DNA from 2 places in the Amycolatopsis sp. NPDC051106 genome. Region 1 is predicted to be linked to the other one. Evidence: riboswitches for the same ligand, from Rfam matches in the RefSeq annotation. Region 1 holds a riboswitch; the other holds the start of a gene.

Region 1 (7,047 bases):
CACGGACATGCCCTTGGCCAGGCCCGCCGTCAGCGCCGACGCCATCGTGTCGCCCGCGCCGTGCGTGTGCGGCGTCGCGTACCGCCGCCCGGGGAGCTCCACGAACGTCGAGCCGTCGAACAGCAGGTCCACGCACTCCGGGTCGGCCTGCAGGTGGCCGCTCTTCACGAGGACATAGCGAGGCCCCATCCGCTGGAGCACCACGGCCGCGGTGTGCATGCCTTCGCGGTCCTTCACGGTCATGCCGGTGAGGAGCCGGACCTCGTCGAGGTTCGGCGTGAGCACCGTCGCGCGGGGGAGCAGCTCGTCGCGCAGAGCGTGCAGGCCGGCGTCGTCGAACAGCGGGTGGCCGTGCATCGAGGCCGCGACCGGGTCGACGACGAACGGGATCTCCTCGTCGCGCCCGATCCCGGCCTGGTCGCACGCGGCGGCGACCGCGTGGATGATCCCGGCCGAGGCCAGCATGCCGGTCTTGGCCGCGCCGACGCCCATGTCCGCCGCGACGGCCTCGATCTGCCCGGCCACGATGTGCGGTGGCAGGTCGGCGCGGTCGTGCACACCCAGGGTGTTCTGCACCGTGACGGCGGTGACGGCGACCAGGCCGTGGACCCCGCAGGTCAGGAAGGTGCGCAGGTCCGCCTGCAACCCGGCGGCGCCGCCGGAGTCCGACCCGGCGATGGTCAACGCCGTAGGAGGGCTCGTGGTCATTCTTTTCCCGACTTCTGGTCTAGGCCAATCGGCCGCTTTGGCTTCATCAACAGTCCACCACGGTGGCACATTGTGTGGGCTACTCACCAGTTCACGGGCGAAGGAGCCTGGATGAAGCTCTTCTCGGCGGCGTTCCTGACAGCAGCTCTCGTGCTCTCCGGGGCGACCGCGGCCAACGCGGACAGCCCGAAGCTCTCCCACGTCACCACGGTCGGCGTGCACAACACGTACGACCCGGCGGCCTACGACTACCTGGCCCGTGCGCTCGACGCCGGGTCGTCGCTGATCGAGCTCGACGTCTGGCCGGACTTCTTCACCCACGAGTGGAAGGTCAGCCACTCGAACCCGTTGGGGAACAACAACAACTGCGTCGCGGCCACCTCGGCGTCGCAGCTGTACTCCGGCGGGAAGAACAAGAACCTCGAGTACTGCCTCGACGACATCCGGATCTGGCTGGCCGCCCACCCCGGGCACACGCCGATCACGCTCAAGCTCGAGATGAAGACCGGCTTCTCGGACAACACGGGCATGGGGCCGGACGAGCTGGACGCGACGTTCCGCTCGCACCTCGGCAGTGTCGCGTTCCGCCCGGCCGAACTGCTCGGGAGCTACGGCACGCTCGACGACGCGGCCAAGGCGGACAACTGGCCGTCCGTGGACGCCTTGCGGGGCCGGGTGCTCACCGAGATCATCCCGGGCACCGTCGAAGAGCAGAACCCGACCGACACGCTGAAGACGGACGTCGAGTACGCGAAGTACCTGGTCGGGCTCAAGAACGCGGGCAAGCTCGGCGACGCGAACATCTTCCCGACCGTGCACGGCGCGGCCGGCGGGGACCCGCGGGACAAGTACACCGCCGACCTCAAGCCGTGGTTCGTCGTGTTCGACGGCGACGCGAACGCGTGGGTGACGCAGACCGGGCCGTGGTGGTACGACGCCAACCACTACTACGTCGTGATGACCGACGGGCAGAACGTCGCGCCCGCCATCGACGCGCACAACCCGACGGTCGACCAGGCCAACCAGCGCGTCGCCGACCTGGCGAAGCAGCACGCGTCGGTGATCACGTCGGACTGGACCGGGCTCACGACGGTGCTGCCCCAGGTGCTCGCCCGGGGTTAGCGGTTCAGCACCCAGAACGGCGAGACCGGACCCACTCCCGCACCCAGCGGGTAGGCCTCCGCCACGCACCTTTCGATGAACTTCTTGCCCGCGGCGACGGCGTCCGGCACTGAGGCGCCTTTTGCCAGCGAAGCCGTGATCGCCGACGCCAAGGTGTCGCCGCCGCCGTGGGTGTTCTCCGTCTGGTACCGCGGCCCGCTGAGGGAGATGTACTCGCGGCCGTCCGACAGCAGGTCCACGCACTCGGCCGTGCCCTGCATGTGGCCGCCCTTGACCAGGACCCAGCGGGACCCGAACTCCAGCAACGCCTCGGCCGCTTCGCGCTGGGAAGCCGCGTCCACGACGGAGATCCCGGTCAGCAGCCGGACTTCGTCCAGGTTCGGCGTGATCAGCGTCGCGCGGGGGAACAGCTCCGTGCGGATCGCCTCCAAGGCGTCTTCCCGCAGCAGCGCGTGGCCCGTCATCGACGCCGCCACCGGGTCGACCACCAGCGGGAAGTCCAGGCCGAGTTCATCGAGGGTCTTCGCGACCGCGCGGATGATCTCGGCGGAAGCCAGCATCCCCGTCTTCGCCGCGTTCACGCCCATGTCGGACGCCACCGCCTTGATCTGCGCGGTGACCACGTCGGCCGGGATCTCCGTGAAACCCTGGACGCCCAGCGAGTTCTGCACGGTGACCGCGGTCAGCGCGACGAGCCCGTGGACGCCGTGCGCGAAGAACGTACGCAGGTCCGCCTGGATGCCCGCACCACCGCCGGAGTCGGAGCCGGCGATGGTGAGGGCGGTCGGCGGAGTCACGGCTGCACCACGGGCAGGTACACCTTGTTGCCGGACTCGGTGAACTCCGCCGATTTCGAAGCCATCCCGGCCTCGATGGCCTCCACAGTGGACAGACCGTGCTCCTCGGCGTACTTGCGGACGTCCTGCGTGATCCGCATCGAGCAGAACTTCGGCCCGCACATCGAGCAGAAGTGCGCGGTCTTGGCCGGCTCGGCGGGCAGCGTCTCGTCGTGGAACGACCGCGCCGTGTCCGGGTCGAGCGAGAGGTTGAACTGGTCGTTCCAGCGGAACTCGAAGCGCGCCTTCGACAGCTCGTCGTCCCACTCCTGGGCGTACGGGTGGCCCTTGGCGAGGTCGGCGGCGTGCGCGGCGATCTTGTAGGTGATCACGCCGGTCTTGACGTCGTCGCGGTTGGGCAGGCCGAGGTGCTCCTTCGGCGTGACGTAACAGAGCATCGCCGTGCCGTACCAGCCGATCTGCGCCGCGCCGATGGCCGACGTGATGTGGTCGTAGCCCGGCGCGATGTCCGTCGCGAGTGGACCGAGGGTGTAGAAAGGTGCTTCGCCGCAGAGCTTTTCCTCGAGCTCGACGTTCTCCTTGATCTTGTGCATCGGCACGTGGCCGGGGCCCTCGATCATCACCTGGACGTCGTGCGAGCGCGCGATGTGCGTCAGCTCGCCGAGGGTTTCCAGCTCGGCGAACTGGGCGCGGTCGTTGGCGTCGGCGATCGAGCCGGGGCGCAGGCCGTCGCCCAGGGAGAACGTGACGTCGTACTGGCGCAGGATCTCGCAGAGTTCCTCGAAGTGCGTGTACAAAAAGGACTCTTGGTGGTGCGCGAGGCACCACGCGGCCATGATCGAGCCACCGCGGCTGACGATCCCGGTGACGCGCCGCGCGGTCAGCGGGATGTAGCGCAGCAGCACGCCGGCGTGCACGGTGACGTAGTCGACACCCTGTTCGCACTGCTCGATGATGGTGTCGCGGTAGATCTCCCACGACAGCTTTTCCGGTTCCCCGTCGACCTTTTCCAGCGCCTGGTAGATCGGCACGGTGCCGACCGGGACCGGCGAGTTGCGGATGATCCACTCGCGCGTCTCGTGGATCCGCTTGCCGGTGGAGAGGTCCATGATCGTGTCGGCGCCCCAGCGGGTCGCCCACACCATCTTGTCGACCTCTTCTTCGACCGACGACCAGACGGCCGAGTTGCCCATGTTGGCGTTGATCTTCACCAGGAAGTTCTTGCCGATGATCATCGGTTCGGTCTCGGGGTGGCGGCGGTTGACCGGGATCACGGCGCGGCCGCTGGCGACCTCCGCGCGCACGAACTCCGGCTCGACGCGCTCGCGGGCGGCGATGTACTCCATTTCCCTGGTGACGACGCCTTGTTTGGCCCAGCCGAGCTGCGTGTTGTGCTCACGGCCGTCGGCCCAGCCGGCGCGCAGCCGGTGGAGTCCACTGTGGACGTCGATCGAAGCTTCCGGATCCGTGTACGGGCCGGAAGTGTCGTAGACGTCGAAGTGTTCGCCGTTCGAGAGGTCGATCCGGCGCGCCGGAACGCGGAGTCCGGATTCGGTCTGGTGGTACACCTTGTGCGAGCCCGTGATCGGGCCGGTCGTGACGGAGACGTGCTTGTTCTCGAGCGTGGTCAACGACTTTCACTCCCTACGCCGGCATTACCCGGTCAGGTTCATGCGGTCGGTGACGCCTGCGAAAACGCAAGTCACCCTCTCAGCCCGCCATGGCGCGAGCTCCCGCGTTGGTGTTGTGCCACCGACCATGCCACGCCGGGGCGACATACTCAAGCCCGCTCACCTCACCCGACCAGTTCGGCCGGGGTCGCGTAGACGTCGACCATGGCTCCGTTGCGCAGCACGGTGATCGGCAGTGCGGTGCCGATCACTTCCGCGAACAGCTGCCGCTGGATGCCCTGCGCGTCCGACACGCGGGTGCGCCCGACGGTCAGCACGAGGTCGCCTGCCTTGAGGCCCGCCCGGTCCGCGGGGCCGCCGGAGACGACTTCGTGCACCCGCAGCCCGGCGCTCTGGCCGGTGCGCCCGGCGACGTCGTCCGGCAGTGGCGCGGGCACGCCGACGACGCCGAGGTACGCGCGCCGCACCCGGCCCTCGACGACGAGCGTGTCGATGATCCGCCGGGTGGTCGTGGTGATCGGCACGGCGAGCCCGAGCCCGAAGCCGGCGACCGCGGTGTTGATCCCGACGACGCGGCCGGCGGAGTCCGCGAGCGCGCCGCCGGAGTTGCCGGGGTTGAGCGCGGCGTCGGTCTGGATGACGTCCTCGATCACGCGGGTGGTCCGGCCTTGCCGCACCGGGAGCGCCCGGCCGAGCGCGCTCACGACGCCGGCGGTGACGGTGCCGGAGAAGCCGAGCGGGCTCCCGACGGCCACGACGAGCTGCCCGACGACGAGCTGGTCGGCATCGCCCAGCCGGGCGGCGGACGGTGTCTCACCCCGCGCCCGCAATACGGCGAGATCGGACAGCGGATCGGCTCCGACGACGTCGAAGGGCACCTCGCTGCCGTCGGCGAAGGTCGCGACGCCTTTTCGGTTGCCGTCCACGACGTGGGCGTTGGTGAGCAGGTGGCCGTCGTCGGCGAAGACGACCGCCGAGCCGCTGCCGCGTGCGAGCCGCACCCCGGCGACGTGCGGGGTGACGGTCTTGGCGACCGTGCTGACGGCGCGCGAGTAGGCGTCCATCGCGTCATCCATGAAGGCACCTCGATTACACCGTTGCAGGTACTACAAGTGTGCGCCCGGTCGAACGGGAAGTCCGTTCGCTGCTGGTGAACCGGCGCCGTGACCGGACCAGTGACGGTCAGTGGTTCACCGGATCGGACCATGCGCGGGTGAAGGATCGGCGAGAGACTTCCAGGCGCTTCTGTAACGGTGCAGAAGTGACTTTCTGTGGGGTTGATATGCGAAAACTCATGTTCGGCGCCCTCGCCGGGCTGCTGGTCACCGGCCTGATCCCGGGGATCGCGGCAGCCGCGGGAGAGGCTCCCGGCGCCCCGGGCGCCCATCCGAGCTGGCTGCCCGCGAACAAGACCGGCTTCGGCACCGCGCACGACCGGTCGAGCAACATCTGGTTCACCCTCCAGGGTGGCCAGATGTCCGAGGTCTACTACCCGGACCTGTCGACGCCGAGCGTCCGGTCGATGAACTTCGTCGTCACGGACGGCCGCAGCTTCGCCGTCGCCGACTACACGGCGAAGTCCCAGCAGGTGCGGCGCACCGACGACGACAGTTTGGTTTACGAGCAGACGATCACCGACGACCAGCACCGCTGGCGCCTGCGCAAGACGTACGTCACCGACCCGGCCGCCACGACGGTGCTGGTGGACGTCGACTTCCAGTCGCTCACCGGGCGGCCGTACCAGCTCTACGCGGTCGCCGATCCGGACCTGACCAACGACGGTTCCGACGACTCGGCCGCGCGGAAGGGCGACGCCGTCACCGCGCAGGACGCCACGAACGCCGCCGCGTTGACCGCGAAGCCGGCTTTCACGAAGACCAGCGTCGGCTACGCGGGCGCGTCCGACGGGAACACACAGCTCACCAAGACCTTCAAGCTCACGACGTACGACTCCGCCGCGAAGGGCAACGTCCTGCTGACCGGGCAGACGAGCGCCGACGGCATCCGGAACCGGCACGTCACCCTCGCCCTCGGCATGGGCGCGAAGGCCGCCGACGCGCTCGGCAGCGCGCAGGCGTCGCAGCGACGCGGCGTCCGTGACATCACGCGCGCGTACGACCGCGGCTGGGAGCAGTACCTGCGCGGGATCAGCAAGCCGCCGTCGTCGCTGAAGACCGACGACGAGCGCGACCTCTACAAGGCGTCGATGCTGACCCTCGCCGCGAGCGAGGACAAGCACCACCCGGGCGCGTTCATCGCGTCGCCGAGCATGCCGTGGCGCTTCGGGAACAACGACCCGGAGTGGTCGCCGTCCGGCACCTACCACCTGGTCTGGCCGCGCGACCTCTACCAGATCGCGACCGGTCTGGCCGCCGGCGGCGACCAGGCCGCCGCGAACCGCTCGGTCTCGTACATGTTCGGCACGCAGCAGCAGGCCGACGGGCACATGCCGCAGAACAGCCGGGTCGACGGCGTGCCGTACTGGACGTCGATCCAGCTCGACGAGACCGCCTTCCCGATCGTGCTGGCCCAGCAGCTGGGGCGGAACGACCTGTGGCCCGGCGTCCGCAAGGCCGCCGACTTCATCCTCGGCTACGTCGGCCCGGGCGGACAGCCGGCGCCGTACACCCAGCAGGAGCGCTGGGAGGAGCAGGACGGCTGGTCCCCGTCGACCATCGCCTCGGTGATCGCCGGGCTCGTCTGCGCCGCGGACCTGGCTTCGCACAACGGAGCTCCGGCCGACGCCGCCCGCTACCTCGCGGCGGCCGACAAGTTCAAGGCCGACCTGC
Region 2 (7,047 bases), on a different contig from region 1:
GAGGCCAACGCGATCTGCCAGGTCATCCGCGTGTTCGACGACCCGGACGTGATCCACGTCGACGGCCGGATCGATCCGCTGAGCGACATCGAGACGATCAACACCGAGCTGATCCTGGCCGACCTGCAGACCCTCGAGAAGGCCGTCTGGCGGTTGGAGAAGGAAGCGCGGACCAAGAAGGAAGCGAAGCCCGCGCTCGAGGCCGCGCAGAAGGCGAAGGAGATCCTCGACAGCGGGCGCACGCTCTTCTCGGCTCAGAAGGACGTCGACCTCGAACTGCTTCGCGAGCACAGCCTCCTGACGACGAAGCCGTTCCTGTACGTCTTCAACGCCGACGAAGGTGTCCTCACCGACGAAGCCCGCCGCGAGGAGCTGACGAAGCTGGTCGCGCCGGCGGACGCGGTGTTCCTCGACGCGAAGGTCGAGGCGGAGCTGCTGGAGCTGGACGACGAGGAGTCGGTCCGCGAACTGCTCGAGTCGGTCGGCCAGCCGGAGCCGGGCCTGTACTCCCTGGCCCGCGCGGGTTTCCACACGCTCGGCCTGCAGACGTACCTGACGGCGGGCCCGAAGGAGTCCCGCGCGTGGACGATCCCCCAGGGCGCGACGGCCCCCCAGGCGGCGGGCGTGATCCACACGGACTTCGAGCGCGGCTTCATCAAGGCGGAGATCGTCTCGTACGAAGACCTGATGGCGGCGGGCTCGATGGCGGCCGCCCGGGCGGCGGGCAAGGTCCGCATGGAGGGCAAGGACTACGTCATGGCCGACGGCGACGTGGTGGAGTTCCGCTTCAACGTCTGAGCCGGGTAGCGGCAGCACCACGCTCGGCGCGAGCCGCTCTGCCACGCTCGGAGCCGTGACTGCCTACGTGATCTCCGAGGTCGAAATCCTCGACGAAGCCCTGGCGCAGCGCTACCGCGAGCTCGCCGCGGCTTCGATCGAAGCCCACGGCGGCCGGTACCTCGCGAGAGGCGCGATCCCGGCCACGCTCGAAGGGGAAACCCAGCCGGGCAAGCGGATCGTCGTCGTCGAGTTCCCGGATCGCGACACCGCCGAGCGCTGGTACCGCTCCGACGAGTACGCCGCCGCACTGGAGATCAGGGCGACGGCGCTCGATCGACGGCTGCTGCTCGTTGACGGGGTCGACTAGCCGAGGAGGCCCATCAACGCGATCGTGATCAGCACCACGGCGGGGGCGAGGGCGTTGATCCAGGCGCGCTGGGCGGGCGTGAGGGCGGCGGTGCTGTTCATGGCGTTTCCTAGGGCCGAACCGATGCTTCCGCCTGCTCAGCGCGCTGATCTTGGTGTTCGTTAGCTGCTGTGAGCGAACTCACCGACAGCGCTCAGCCGTCCGGGTGACGGCGGGAGCGGACCGTGAACCACAGCACACCGCCCGCTGCCGCGACCATCGTCGCGAACGCTGCCGTACCGACCACGATTGCCTGAGTCATCTCGTCTCCCTCCCGAAGGTCTGGTAACCGAGAGACGCCAAACTGTCGAAAAGGTGCACTCAGCGTTACCGAGGTCACAGATCGGCGAGCACCGAGTCGATCTCGGCCGCCAGCGAGAAGTCCTTCTCCGTCAACCCACCCGCCGAATGCGTCGAGAGCCGGAACGTCAGCGTGCGCCAGCGGATGTCGATGTCGGGGTGGTGATCAGCCGCCTCGGCCAGCACCGCGACGCGGTCCACCACCTCGATCGCCTGCGGGAAGCTCGCCAGCTCGACCTCGCGGGAGATCACCGCTCCGGAACGCGTCCAGCCGGCGCCCAGTCGTTCGTCGGCCTCGGAGTCGCTCAAGATTTCCGTCATGGCTCCATCGTCCAACGTCCTGGACTACGCTGCACGGTTGCCACGGGAGTCCGGTGAGCCGGGCTGAGAGGCGGGGTCACCCGCGACCGTTCGCACCTGACCGGATCATGCCGGCGAAGGGAGGGCTTTCCCTCCTCGTCCGGTGAAGTGCAGGAGGGTAGATGAAAAGCAGGGCTGTGCGCGCCGCGACGGCCATCGCCGCCGTCAGTGTCGTCGCCGCTGGGTGCTCGCTGTCGGACGGTGACGGTGGCACGCAGCAGACGCCCACCGTCACCCTCGTGACGCACGACTCCTTCCTGGCGCCGCAGGAGGTGCTCGACGCCTTCCAGAAGCAGTCGGGCATCAAGGTCTCCGTGCTCAAGCAGGGCGACGCCGGTTCGCTGACCAACAAGCTCGTGCTGACGAAGGCCAACCCGATCGGCGACGTCGCGTACGGCGTCGACTCGACCTTCGCTTCGCGCGCGCTCAAGGAGGGCGTCTTCGAGCCGTACACCAGCCCGGAGGCCGATCGCGGGCCGCAGCGTTACGCGGTCGACCCCGAGCACCGGCTCTCCGCGGTCGACGTCGGGGACGTCTGCGTCAACGTCGACACGAACTACTTCACCACCAAGGGCATCCCGGCGCCGGAAACCTACGAGGACCTGGCCGACCCGAAGTACAAGGACCTGCTGGTCGCCGAGGACCCGGCGACGGCCTCGCCCGGGCTCGCGTTCCTGCTCGGCACCATCGCGAAGTACGGCGAGGCCGGCTGGAAGGACTACTGGACGAAGCTGAAGGCCAACGGGCTCAAGGTGGTCAGCGGCTGGGAAGAGGCCTACACCAAGGACTTCTCCGGCTCGTCCGGCAAGGGACCGCGGCCGATCGTCGTCTCGTACGCCTCCTCACCGGCCGCGGAGGTCGGCGACGACGGCAAGCCGCGCACCAAGGCGCTGCTCGACACCTGTTACCGGCAGGTCGAGTACGCGGGTGTGCTCGCGAACGGCAAGCAGGTCGAGAGCGCGCGCAAGGTCGTCGACTTCCTGCTCTCCCAGCAGTTCCAGGCGACCGTCGCGGCCAACATGTACGTCTACCCGGCGCGCCAGGGCGTCGACCTGCCCGCGGGCTGGGCGCAGGTGGCGCCGCTGCCGCAGAAGCCGCAGATGCTGACGGCGGACCAGGTCCAGGCCGGACGCGAGAAGTGGATCGGCGAATGGCGCACACTCGTGCAGTGACGCCCGGGGACACCGCCACCCGGAAAGCGCTGACCCCACCGCGGACCGCCCGCGGGCTAGGCCTGGCACTGCTCGGGCTGGCCCCGATCGGGTTCCTGGTGGTGTTCTTCGCCTGGCCGGTGCTGGCGATCATCGGCCGCGGGTTCGCCGCCGGTGGGCTCGACGTCGTCCTCGGCGACGCGCGGACCTGGCAGCTGGCCGGTTTCACGGTGGCGAGCGCGGCCGCGTCGACGCTGGTGGCCGTGCTCGCCGGGCTGCCGGTGGCGTTCCTGTTGGGCCGGGTGAAGCTGCCCGGCGTCGGCCTCGCGCGGACGCTGGTGCTGGTGCCGTTCGTGCTGCCGACCGTCGTCGTCGGCCTGGCGTTCCGGGCGCTGTGGCCGGACGGTGGCGTGCTGCCGATCGTCCTGGCCAACGCGTTCTTCAACGTCGCCGTCGTCGCGCGGACCGTCGCCGGGCTCTGGGCGCGGCTGGATTCGCGCACGACCGACGCCGCCCGCGCGCTGGGTGCGTCGCCGTGGCGGGCGTTCCGCTCGGTGACGCTGCCCGCGCTGGCGCCCGCGATCGCGTCCGCCGCGGCGGTGGTGTTCCTGTTCTGCGCCACCAGTTTCGGCGTCGTCCTCATCCTCGGCGGCGCGAAGTACCGGACGCTGGAAACCGAGATCTACCTGCGGACCGTCGACCTGCTGGACCTCTCGGGCGCGGCGGCGCTTTCCCTGATCCAGTTCACGGCCGTGGTCGCCGCGCTGGTGCTTGGCGGACTGGCCCGGCGGCGGAAGGACGGCGCCCGGATCGGAGCCGCGAAAACCCGCCGCCCGCGTGGCGGTGAATGGACGGTCGTCGGCGCCGCGGGCGTGGTGCTGGCCCTCCTGCTCACGCCGATTGTCGCCCTCCTCGTCGAATCGGTGTCCACTTCGGACGGCTGGAGCCTCGCCGGGTACCAGGCCCTCACGAGCACCGGTGAGAAAGGCGCGCTGCAGGTGTCCGGCTGGGACGCCGCGGTGAACTCGCTGAAGGTGGCCGTCGACGCGACGCTGCTCGCGCTGGCCGTCGGCGTGCTCGCGTCCGTCGTGCTGGTGGCGCTGCGGCGCTCGCCCGCGAGGTCCGCGCGGGGGCTCGGCGAGACGATGGACGCCGTGCTGATGCTGCCGCTCGGGGTGTCCGCGGTGACCGTCGGGTTCGGCTACCTGGTGACGCTCGACGCGCTGCCCGGCGACCTCCGGACGTCGCCGTACCTGGTGCCGCTGGCCCAGGCGCTGGTGATCATCCCGCTGATCGTGCGGATGGTGCTGCCGGTGCTGCGCTCGGTCGACGTCCGCTTGCGGCAGGCCGCGTCGACGCTGGGCGCGAGCCCGCTGCGGGTGTGGCGGGAGATCGACCTGCCGCTGGCCCTGCGCCCGCTGGTCGCGGCGGCCGGGTTCGGGTTCGTCGTGGCGCTCGGCGAGTTCGGCGCGACGAGCTTCCTCGCGCGGCCGACCGCGCCGACGCTGCCGGTCGCGATCGCGTCGCTGATGGGACGTCCGGGTGAGCTGAACAACCAGATGGCGTACGCCGCGTGCGCGCTGCTGATGCTCGTGACGGTGCTGGCGGTCGCGCTGATCGACCGGCTCGGGGCCGCGCGCGGCCGGGTGGGAGAGTTCTGATGGCGCTGTCGGTGCGGGACCTGACCGTCCACTACGGATCGTTCGCGGCGGTCCGCGACGTCCGGCTGGACATCGCCGACGGCGAGGTGCTGGCGCTGCTCGGCCCGTCGGGGTCGGGGAAGTCGACGCTGCTGCGCGCGATCACCGGCCTGGAGCCGTCGGCGCGCGGGTCGGTGAGCTGGGACGGCGACGACCTCGGCGCGGTGCCGGTGCACCGGCGCGGGTTCGGGCTGGTGTTCCAGGACGGCCAGCTGTTCGGTCACCGCGACGTCGCCGCCAACATCGCGTTCGGCCTGCGGATGCACGGCGTGCCACGGTCTTCGTGGGGCCCGCGCGTCGCCGAGCTGCTGGACTTGGTGGGCCTGGCCGGCTTCGAACGGCGGCGGGTGACGGAGCTTTCGGGCGGTCAGGCCCAGCGCGTGGCCTTGGCTCGCGCGCTGGCACCGAAGCCGCGGCTGCTGCTGCTCGACGAGCCACTGTCCGGTTTGGACGCGGGGTTGCGCGAGCAGCTGGCGATCGACCTGGCGGACCTGTTGCGGCGCAGCAAGATCACGGCGCTGCTGGTGACGCACGACCAGGAGGAGGCGTTCACGCTGGCTGATCGCGTCGCGGTCCTCGACGCGGGCGAGGTTCGCCAAGAGGGCGCGGTCCGGCGCGTGTGGCGCAACCCGGCGGACGACGACGTGGCCCGGTTCCTCGGCGTGACGACGTTCGCGGACGGCGTGGTGACGGGCGGGCTGGCGCACACGGCGCTGGGTGACGTCGCGCTGCCGGACGTCGCCGACGGCCCGGTGCGGCTGGGGTTGCGGCCGCACGCGCTGCGGGTCGCTGCTTCCGGAGTGGACGGAGAAGTGGTGGCCGCGGTACACCGGCGCGAGCACGTGCGGCTGGTGGTGCGGCTGGCGGAGTCCACTGTGGACGCGGTAGCCCCGGCGGCATCGGACCTGCGGGCCGGGGACGCGGTAAAGCTGGAGCTCGACCCGGACGGTGTGGCCTTGGTGGGCTAGCCGCCCGGAAAGCAGCCCCCACCCATCCCGGGGGGCGTCCCCAGGCCAAGTCTATCGGCCCAGCCTGGGGAACACCGGCCACTCGCAGATCTGTGGACAACTCGGCACCTGTGGATGGCGAACTTGACAAACCTCAGCCGTCGCGGGTCGAGAGGCGGGCGTAGGCCAGCGACAGCCCGATCACGATGTAGCAAGCCGCGCGCAAAGCGCCTTCGCCCAGCATCTGGGTGCCCATCGGGTCTTGCAGAACCTCCGCCGGCGCCATCGACCAGTCCTTCGTCAGCAGGAACGGGTGCAGCCAGTCCAGCGACGTCAGGAACCCGAGGATCGTGAACACGATGTCGGCCGCCAGGACCGACGCCACCACCAGCATCGGGTGCTCGGTCCAGCTGGAGATCGCCAGCGCCACCGCGCCGACCGCCCACAGCTGGAGCACCACCCAGCCCGCCATCAGCAGGATGCGGGCGAGCGCGCCGCCCAGGGACAGCGTCGTGCCGGACAGCGTGAACAGCGAGTCCGTCCCGTTGATGATCAGCCCGGTCACCACGCCGGTGACGCACATCGCCAGCACCGAGACCACCGACACCGTCGCGACGCCGAACGCCTTGACCGCCAGCAACCGGCCCCGGCCGACCGGCGCGATCAGCCAGCCGCGCAACGTGCCGTGGGCCGTCTCGCCCGCGATCGCGTCCGCCCCGGCCATCGCCGAAGCCAGCGGGAGCAGCAGCGCCAGCGACATCACGACCGCCGCGATCGGGAGCACGAACGCGTTGTTGACCGCGGACGCCAGCAGCGCACCGCCGCCGTCGTCCGGGCCGCCGCCACCGGACGGGTTGTCGTCGACCAGCGTCAGGCCGATGCCGATGATCACCGGGATCAGCGCCAGGAGCCCGAGCACGGCCAACGTCCGCGGCCGCCGGAAGATCCAGCGCAGCTCCGCGGCCAGCAAACGGGTCAGCGGCACCGTGTCGTGGCCCGTGCGGGCCGCCGGTGCATCGAGGACGGCCGTCATTCCGATCCCTCCCCAGTGGATTCCGTCAGCCGGGCGAACAGGTCTTCCAAGCCCGTGCGGGCCCGCGTCGCCTCGTGGACCGCGACCCCCGCGCCCACCAGGACCTGCAGCACGCGCGGTGCTTCCGTCGCCGTGAGGTCGGCCCGGACGCCGTCCGGCGTGAGCCGGGCGCCGATCCGGTTCTCCCGCAAGACCTCCAACGCCTGTTCCGCGTCCGGCGTGCGGACCAGCAGCGCCGCGTTCCCCGACTCCAGCAGCTCGGTCAGCTCGCCCTGGGCGACGACGTTGCCGGCCTGCAGCACGGCGACGTGCGTGCACGTCGCCTCCACCTCGGCCAGCAGGTGCGACGACACGAGCACGGTGACCCCGG

What was found. A riboswitch is a leader RNA that binds a small molecule or an ion and turns the genes downstream of it on or off. The one in region 1 is predicted to bind thiamine pyrophosphate.
Region 2: another riboswitch for thiamine pyrophosphate. It lies ahead of AB0M83_RS41855 (thiamine ABC transporter substrate-binding protein); the one in region 1 lies ahead of thiC (phosphomethylpyrimidine synthase ThiC).

Annotation. Positions count from the first base shown of each region.
Region 1 covers NZ_JBFBBQ010000156.1:4,449-11,495, forward strand. Annotated here, with positions in the region: gene thiD (bifunctional hydroxymethylpyrimidine kinase/phosphomethylpyrimidine kinase) at 1-708, opposite strand, end outside; gene AB0M83_RS47065 (phosphatidylinositol-specific phospholipase C domain-containing protein) at 820-1,830, shown strand; gene thiD (bifunctional hydroxymethylpyrimidine kinase/phosphomethylpyrimidine kinase) at 1,827-2,627, opposite strand; gene thiC (phosphomethylpyrimidine synthase ThiC) at 2,624-4,258, opposite strand; TPP riboswitch at 4,252-4,374, opposite strand; gene AB0M83_RS47080 (trypsin-like peptidase domain-containing protein) at 4,423-5,334, opposite strand; gene AB0M83_RS47085 (glycoside hydrolase family 15 protein) at 5,541-7,047, shown strand, end outside.
Region 2 covers NZ_JBFBBQ010000103.1:8,710-15,756, forward strand. Annotated here, with positions in the region: gene ychF (redox-regulated ATPase YchF) at 1-798, shown strand, start outside; gene AB0M83_RS41845 (DUF1330 domain-containing protein) at 854-1,147, shown strand; gene AB0M83_RS41850 (4a-hydroxytetrahydrobiopterin dehydratase) at 1,523-1,807, opposite strand; TPP riboswitch at 1,840-1,947, shown strand; gene AB0M83_RS41855 (thiamine ABC transporter substrate-binding protein) at 1,969-3,018, shown strand; gene AB0M83_RS41860 (iron ABC transporter permease) at 3,096-4,658, shown strand; gene AB0M83_RS41865 (ABC transporter ATP-binding protein) at 4,658-5,665, shown strand; gene AB0M83_RS41870 (ABC transporter permease subunit) at 5,799-6,677, opposite strand; gene AB0M83_RS41875 (ABC transporter ATP-binding protein) at 6,674-7,047, opposite strand, start outside.